DNA from 3 places in the Streptomyces sp. NPDC001536 genome. Region 2 is predicted to be linked to each of the others. Evidence: riboswitches for the same ligand, from Rfam matches in the RefSeq annotation. Region 2 holds a riboswitch; each other region holds the start of a gene.

Region 1 (2,253 bases), on a different contig from region 2:
TCATCACCCTGGCCCTGGTCGCCGGCGGCGCCGTCGCCCCCGACTCCGACCCGCCGATGTGGGTCATCCTCTCCGCGGGTCTCGCCATCGCGCTCGGCACCTACCTCGGCGGCTGGCGCATCATCCGCACGATGGGCAAGGGCCTGACCGACCTCCAGCCGCAGCAGGGCTTCGCCGCCCAGACCAGCGCGGCCACGGTCATCCTCGCCTCCTCGCACCTCGGCTTCTCCCTCTCCACCACGCACTCGGTCTCGGGCGCGGTGATGGGCGCGGGCCTCGGCCGCAAGGGCGGCGTGGTGCGCTGGTCCACGGCGACGCGGATGTTCGTGGCGTGGGGTCTGACGCTGCCGGCCGCGGCCTTCGTCGGCGCGGTGGCCGAGTGGGTCACCGGCTTCGGCGACTGGGGCACGGCGGTCGTCGCCGTCTTCCTCATCGGCTCCAGCGCGGCGATCTGGAAGATCTCGCGCCGCGAGGTCATCGACCACACGAACGTCAACGACACCGACGAGGAACCGGCCGGCGTGGTGACGACGGCGATCGCCGCGGTCACCCCTCCCCCGGCGGGCCCGGTGACCGAGGACCTCACGGCCACGATCCCGGCCCCGGCCGCCGCCGCGGAGCCCGCCGCTCCGCCGGCCGCCGTCTGAGCCCGCCGCACCCAGGAACGAAGGAATCACCGACATGAAGATCGACTGGGAAGCGCTGGGCTCCGTCTTCGGCGTCAGCCTCGTGGTCACCGTGGCCCTCGTGGCCCTGTTCACCCTCGGCATCATGGGCCTGTCCCGCCAGGAGCGGGCCACCGCCCAGGGCGGATCCGCGGCCCTCGCCGTCACCGGCGCGTACGCCTGCTTCGCGGCCTGCGCGGCGGCGGTGACGTACGGGATCTATCTGATCGTCGCCTGACGCGACGAGCGGACACCCCGTGGGGTGCGGGACGGTTCACCGTCCCGCACCCCACGCTTTGTTACGCCTGTAACCAGCCGTATGTGGGCCTCAGCACACTCTCCCGTCCCAGGTCAACGGCAAGTTGACGGCCCTTCCGGGCCCGTGGTGGACTGCCGGGGCCATGTACGACGGCAGGAGAGGAAGCCGGTGGAAGTCCGGCGCGGTCCCGCCACTGTCACCGGGGTAGGTAGCCCCGGGAGCCAGGAACTCTCGTCGTCGGTCTCGTCGAACCAGGGCGTGGACACCCTGAGTGAGGACATATCGCCATGCTCGCCTGCCGTTTGAGACACCGCACCAGGTCACTGCCCGACGCCACGGCCGGCTGAGCCGATGCGTGCCGATCGCGTCTTCGCGTACGGCGCCGCCGCCGGACTTCTCGGGGACCTGCTGCTCGGTGATCCACGCCGGGGGCATCCGGTCGCCGTGTTCGGGCGGGCCGCGGACGCCGTGGAGCGGGTGTTGTGGCGGGACCACCGGGGGTGGGGAGCCCTGCACACCGCGGTGTGCGCCGGGGGCGCCGTCGTGCTCGGTGCCGTGGCGCAGAAAGCCGTACGTCCCTCCGCTGCCGCCTCCGTCGCGCTGACCGGCGTCGCCACCTGGGCGGTCGTGGGCGGCACCTCGCTCGCGCGCGAGGCACGAACCATCGGGCGGGCCCTGGAAGTCGGGGACGTGGAGGCGGCGCGCGAGCGGCTGCCGCATCTGTGCGGGCGGGATCCGCAGGCCCTCGACGCCGACGGGATCGCCCGGGCCGTGGTGGAGTCCGTCGCCGAGAACACCTCCGACGCCGTCGTGGGCGCCCTGGTGTGGGGGGCCGTCGGCGGGGTGCCCGGACTGCTCGGGTTCCGTGCCGTCAACACGCTCGACGCCATGGTCGGGCACAAGTCGCCGCGGCACCGCCGGTACGGCTGGGCTTCGGCTCGGCTCGACGACGTCGCCGGATGGCCGGGGGCCCGGCTGACCGCCGTACTCGCCGCTGTCGCCGGGAGCGATCCGCGGGGGGCCGTTCGGGCTTGGCGCGCCGATGCCGGCAAGCATCCGAGCCCCAACGCCGGGCCCGTGGAGGCCTCGTTCGCGGGGGCCCTGGACGTGCGGCTCGGCGGGACCTTGTCGTATGCGGGGCGCGTCGAGCACCGGCCCGTGCTGAATCAGAAGGGGCGTTCCGTGGAGGTCCACGACATCGAGCGGGCCGTACGGCTGTCCCGTCGCGTCGGGCTGCTCGCGCTCGGCGTCAGTGTCGCCGCGCGGGTCGCCCTCAAGGGGCGTGCCTCATGAGCGGTGGTGGGCTGCTCGTCGCCGGTACCACCTCCG
Region 2 (2,253 bases):
GCGGGGATCGGGCAGCAGGTTCCCGGGGAGGGTCTTCTCGCTGGGCACGGGCAACAGTCTGGCCGTGACGCCCCCACGCCCACGCGATCCGACCGAACCGGACGGAGTGATCACCCGAAGTGGCAATGTCCCACCACTTCCCGACCGAACCCGATCACACCAGCGACCGGATCAAGTCCTCCGCCTCCCCGAGGAGTTCGACCTCCCGCCGGCTCATCGTCGGATTGGCCACCCGCCTGCGCCGCGCCTCCGCCAGCCCCTCGTCGGTCAGGGACGACGGCTCGGCGAGCAACGCGGTGAGCATCGCGCGCGCCGGCTCCGCGAACGTCTCGTCCCCCACGGCGACCTGGGCGAGGATCACCGCCGACATGCCCCAGTCGAGACCGGGGTCGCCCTCCTCGGCGTTGGCCCAGTCGATGACGTAGGGCCCGGCGGGGGTGAGCATGACGTTGTCCGGATGCAGATCGAGGTGGACGACACGGCCGGGCAGCGCGTGCAACTGCCGCAGCAGTCGGGCCAGTACGACCCCTGCCTCCCGCGCGTCGATCTTTCCGGCGGCGAAGGCGGCCAGCATCGTCGGCCCGTGCAGCCGCTCCATCACCAGCTCGGTGGGCGAGCAGTCCTCGACCCGCACCCGCGGCACCGGATACCCCTGCCCGCGCACCCGCTCCATGACGGCCGCCTCGACGCGCGCGTCGCTGTAGGTGTCCCGGGCCCGCCGCAGCACCCACGCCTCGTCGATCTCGTACACGTCGGACGCCCGCCCCGAGCCGATCAGTCTCCCCGTGATGATCCCCATGCCGGGAACCTACCGCTGCTCACAGCCACCCCTCAGGGGCTTTGCTACGGGCCGGTAGAGTGGCCGCGTCGTCATCACACCCGTACGGGGGGAAGCCGGTGCAATTCCGGCGCTGACCCGCAACCGTGAGCCGTCTCCCGCCGGGAGCGGCGAGCCGGATCGCCCCGCTTTCGGTACTTGTGACCGGCTCACGTGCACCGGCAACCGGCCGGTGCGCGGCACCGTCGAGGTATACGGAGCCGAGCCGCCGGGGTGTCCCGTGCTGCCCGGCTCCCTTGCAGGGAGAGGCACCCGCCGATCATGAACGTCCGCCGCAGCGCAGCGGTCCTGGCCGCCACCGCAGTGATCGGTACGGCCGCACCGGCCGTCGCCGCGAGTCCTTCTCCTTCGCCGTCGGTGGCGATACCGGAGGGGTTGTACGGGAGTGGGGATCCGACGTACGACGGGGTGTGGCGGCAGTCGCTGACGCTGCTCGCGCAGGACACGGTGGGTGTCGTACCGGCCGCCGAAGCGGTGGACTGGCTCACCGGCCAGCAGTGCGCGAACGGCGCCTTCGCCCCCTTCCGCGCCGACACCACCAAGGCCTGTACCGCGAAGCTCCTGGTCGACACCAACAGCACGGCCGCCGCCGTCCAGGCCCTGGCCGCGCTCGGCGGGCACGACACCGCGACGGGCAAGGCGGTCGCCTGGCTGAAGTCCGTGCAGAACAAGGACGGCGGCTGGGGCTACGCCCCGGGCGGGGCCAGCGACGCGAACTCCACGTCCGTGGTCATCGGTGCGCTCACCGCGGCCGGTGAGAAGCCGGCCGATGTCGTCAAGGGCGGCAAGTCCCCCTACGACGCCCTGCTGACGTTCGCCCTGCCCTGCGCCGGGGACGGCGCGGGCGCCTTCGCCTACCAGCCGGACAAGAAGGGCAAGCTCGCGGCCAACGCGGACGCGACGGCGGCGGCCGTGGTGGGCGCGCTGGGCAAGGGCCTGGCCGGAACTCCCGAGAAGCCCACCGGCACCACCCCGACCTGCAAGGACGCCACCGATCCGGAGCAGGCCGCGGAGAACGGTGCCGCCTACCTCGTCAAGGCCCTCGCCAAGGACGGCCACCTCACGTCGGCGCTGCCCGGCTCCGAGGACCAGCCCGACTACGGCAACACGGCCGACGCGGTCCTCGCCCTCGCCACCGCCGGACAGGGTGAGCAGGCGGCCGACAGCATGCGCTGGCTGGAGGCCAACTTCGAGCAGTGGGCCCAGCAGAGCGGTCCGGCCGCGTACGCGCAGCTGATCCTCGCAGCCGAGGCCGACACCTTCGACACACGGGACTTCGGCGGCCAGGACCTGGTGAAGCTGCTCAACGCGACCGGCCCCGCGCCCGAGAAGGTGCCCTCCGCCACCGGAAGCGCGTCCCCGGCGGCGGACGACCGGGCGGCCGAGAAGGACGACGAGGGCGTCAGCGTCTGGTG
Region 3 (2,253 bases), on a different contig from region 2:
ACAGCCCGGCGTACGTGTCGCTGTCGGCGTAGGCGACGGCCTCGACGGCGAGCAGGGCGCGGTTGGCGGCCGAGTCGACCTCGGCGCGCTCCCAGTCGCCGGGCGCGCGGAACACCCACTGCACGATGGGCAGTTGGTACTGCTCGGCGGCGGGGCAGGCGACGGTGTGGTCGACGGGTACGTCGCGGACGAGGAGGACGTCGAAGCCCTGCTCGGCGATGCTGCGGCCCACGAGCTCGGCCGCCGCGGCACGGCGTGCGTCGTCGAGCGGCACGAAGCAGTTGGCGACGCCGAAGTGCCCGGCGCGCAGTTCCTCGCCGGTGATCGCGCCGAAGAACTCCACGGAGAGGTCGACGTTCACCCCCGCGCCGTCCCCGACGCCCTCGGCGGACTTGCCGCCGCGGTGCGGGATGGCGCGGAGCGCTTCGTCGCCCTTGCGGATGACGTCATGGCTCGGGGTCCCGTCGAGCCGGGTGATGAAGCCGACGCCGCAGTCGCTGTGGTCGAGGGCAGGGTCGTACAGACCGAAGGTGCTGTGAGTCACGTGGGGGTCCTGGGTGCGGCGAGTTCCGGCATCGGACGGCCAGGCTGCGTCGGTGAAGCGCTCGCCGTGGGCGGGGCCGGTGATCCGGCCAGGGCCCTGAGTGGTGCGGTTGTGAACGGTAAGGCTTACCTAACTTCTGTGCAAGTGTGCATCCTGCACATATGTCGGGGCCTCGTCCATCGATCGTATGCGAAACCCGCCCGAACCCGCTGAGGCGTCCGCAGGCTGGTCCTCGACCTCCCTCGGAGCCGACCCCGCCCTGGTCGTCGCGTGCGCCCGGCGTGAGTCCTCGGGCGCCGTCCGCGCGCCCCCCGGAGCCGCTTGCCAGCCCCTTTACAGGGGCACTACTGTCACCACGCCTTGGTGAACGGGAAATCCGGTGTGATGCCGGTGCGGCCCTCGCCACTGTGATCGGGAAGTCCGGCTCCGGCCCTCACGGGCAGCCACTGGGTCCTTGTGACCCGGGAAGGCGGAGTACGGGCGGTGAAACCCGTGAGCCAGGAGACCGGCCAAGGCGCGTCAACCATCCACGAGGTGCTGGAGAGGGTCTGTTGAGCCATGCACATAGCCGAGGGTTTTCTGCCCCCCGCGCACGCGGTCGCCTGGGGCGTCGCGTCCGCGCCGTTCGTCGTCCACGGAGTACGGTCGCTCACCCGTGAGGTCAGGGAGCACCCCGAGAGCACACTGCTGCTCGGCGCCTCCGGTGCCTTCACCTTCGTCCTGTCCGCGCTGAAACTGCCCTCGGTGACGGGCAGTTGCTCGCACCCCACCGGCACCGGACTGGGCGCCATCCTGTTCCGCCCGCCGATCATGGCCGTCCTGGGCACCATCACCCTGCTCTTCCAGGCGCTGCTGCTCGCCCACGGCGGCCTGACGACACTGGGCGCCAACGTCTTCTCGATGGCGATCGTCGGACCCTGGGCCGGCTACGCCGTCTACCGGCTGCTGCGGCGCTACGACGTGCCGCTCATGGTCGCGGTGTTCTTCGGCGCGTTCGTCGCCGACCTGTCCACCTACTGCGTCACCAGCGTGCAGCTGGCGCTCGCCTTCCCGGACCCGAGCAGCGGATTCCTGGGCGCGCTCGGCAAGTTCGGCTCCATCTTCGCCGTCACCCAGATCCCGCTCGCGGTGAGCGAGGGTCTCCTCACGGTGTTCGTCATGCGGCTGCTGGTGCAGTCCAGCAAGGGCGAGCTGACGCGGCTCGGAGTGCTGCTGACCGGTACGAAGAAGACCGAGACCGAGGCGGTGGCCCGATGAGCCGTAACGCGAAGATCAACGCCCTGCTGCTGTTCGTCGTCGCGGCGCTCGCCGTGCTGCCGCTGGCCCTCGGGCTCGGCGACCACAAGGAGGAGCCCTTCACGGGGGCCGACGCCGAGGCCGAGACCGCGATCACCGAGATCGAGCCGGACTACGAGCCCTGGTTCTCCCCCCTGTACGAGCCGCCGTCCGGCGAGATCGAGTCGGCCCTGTTCGCCCTCCAGGCGGCCCTCGGCGCGGGCGTCCTCGCCTACTACTTCGGCCTGCACCGGGGGCGCCGCCAGGGTGAGGAGCGGGCCCTGGCCCGGCTGGACGCCCGGGCCGCCCAGGACGCGCCCGCCGCCGACCGGGCCTGACCCGCGTGCTGCCGATCGACGCGGCGGCGCACAGCAGCCGCTGGCGCCACCGCCATCCCGTGGACAAGGCCGTGCTCGGACTGGGACTCACCGTCC

What was found. A riboswitch is a leader RNA that binds a small molecule or an ion and turns the genes downstream of it on or off. The one in region 2 is predicted to bind cobalamin.
Region 1: linked by a shared signal. The riboswitch ahead of ACFY0U_RS15790 (cobalamin biosynthesis protein) and the one ahead of ACFY0U_RS00980 (prenyltransferase/squalene oxidase repeat-containing protein) in region 2 are both predicted to bind cobalamin.
Region 3: linked by a shared signal. The riboswitch ahead of ACFY0U_RS08130 (energy-coupling factor ABC transporter permease) and the one ahead of ACFY0U_RS00980 (prenyltransferase/squalene oxidase repeat-containing protein) in region 2 are both predicted to bind cobalamin.

The regions. Positions count from the first base shown of each region.
Region 1 is NZ_JBIAVQ010000005.1:67,291-69,543, forward strand. It holds gene ACFY0U_RS15780 (anion permease) at 1-647, shown strand, start outside; gene ACFY0U_RS15785 (hypothetical protein) at 682-903, shown strand; cobalamin riboswitch at 1,043-1,175, shown strand; gene ACFY0U_RS15790 (cobalamin biosynthesis protein) at 1,276-2,217, shown strand; gene ACFY0U_RS15795 (cobyric acid synthase) at 2,214-2,253, shown strand, end outside.
Region 2 is NZ_JBIAVQ010000001.1:207,579-209,831, forward strand. It holds gene ACFY0U_RS00970 (ATP-binding protein) at 1-48, opposite strand, end outside; gene ACFY0U_RS00975 (phosphotransferase) at 155-799, opposite strand; cobalamin riboswitch at 841-985, shown strand; gene ACFY0U_RS00980 (prenyltransferase/squalene oxidase repeat-containing protein) at 1,100-2,253, shown strand, end outside.
Region 3 is NZ_JBIAVQ010000002.1:682,205-684,457, forward strand. It holds gene ACFY0U_RS08125 (glutamate synthase-related protein) at 1-544, opposite strand, end outside; cobalamin riboswitch at 889-1,073, shown strand; gene ACFY0U_RS08130 (energy-coupling factor ABC transporter permease) at 1,103-1,801, shown strand; gene ACFY0U_RS08135 (energy-coupling factor ABC transporter substrate-binding protein) at 1,798-2,157, shown strand; gene cbiQ (cobalt ECF transporter T component CbiQ) at 2,163-2,253, shown strand, end outside.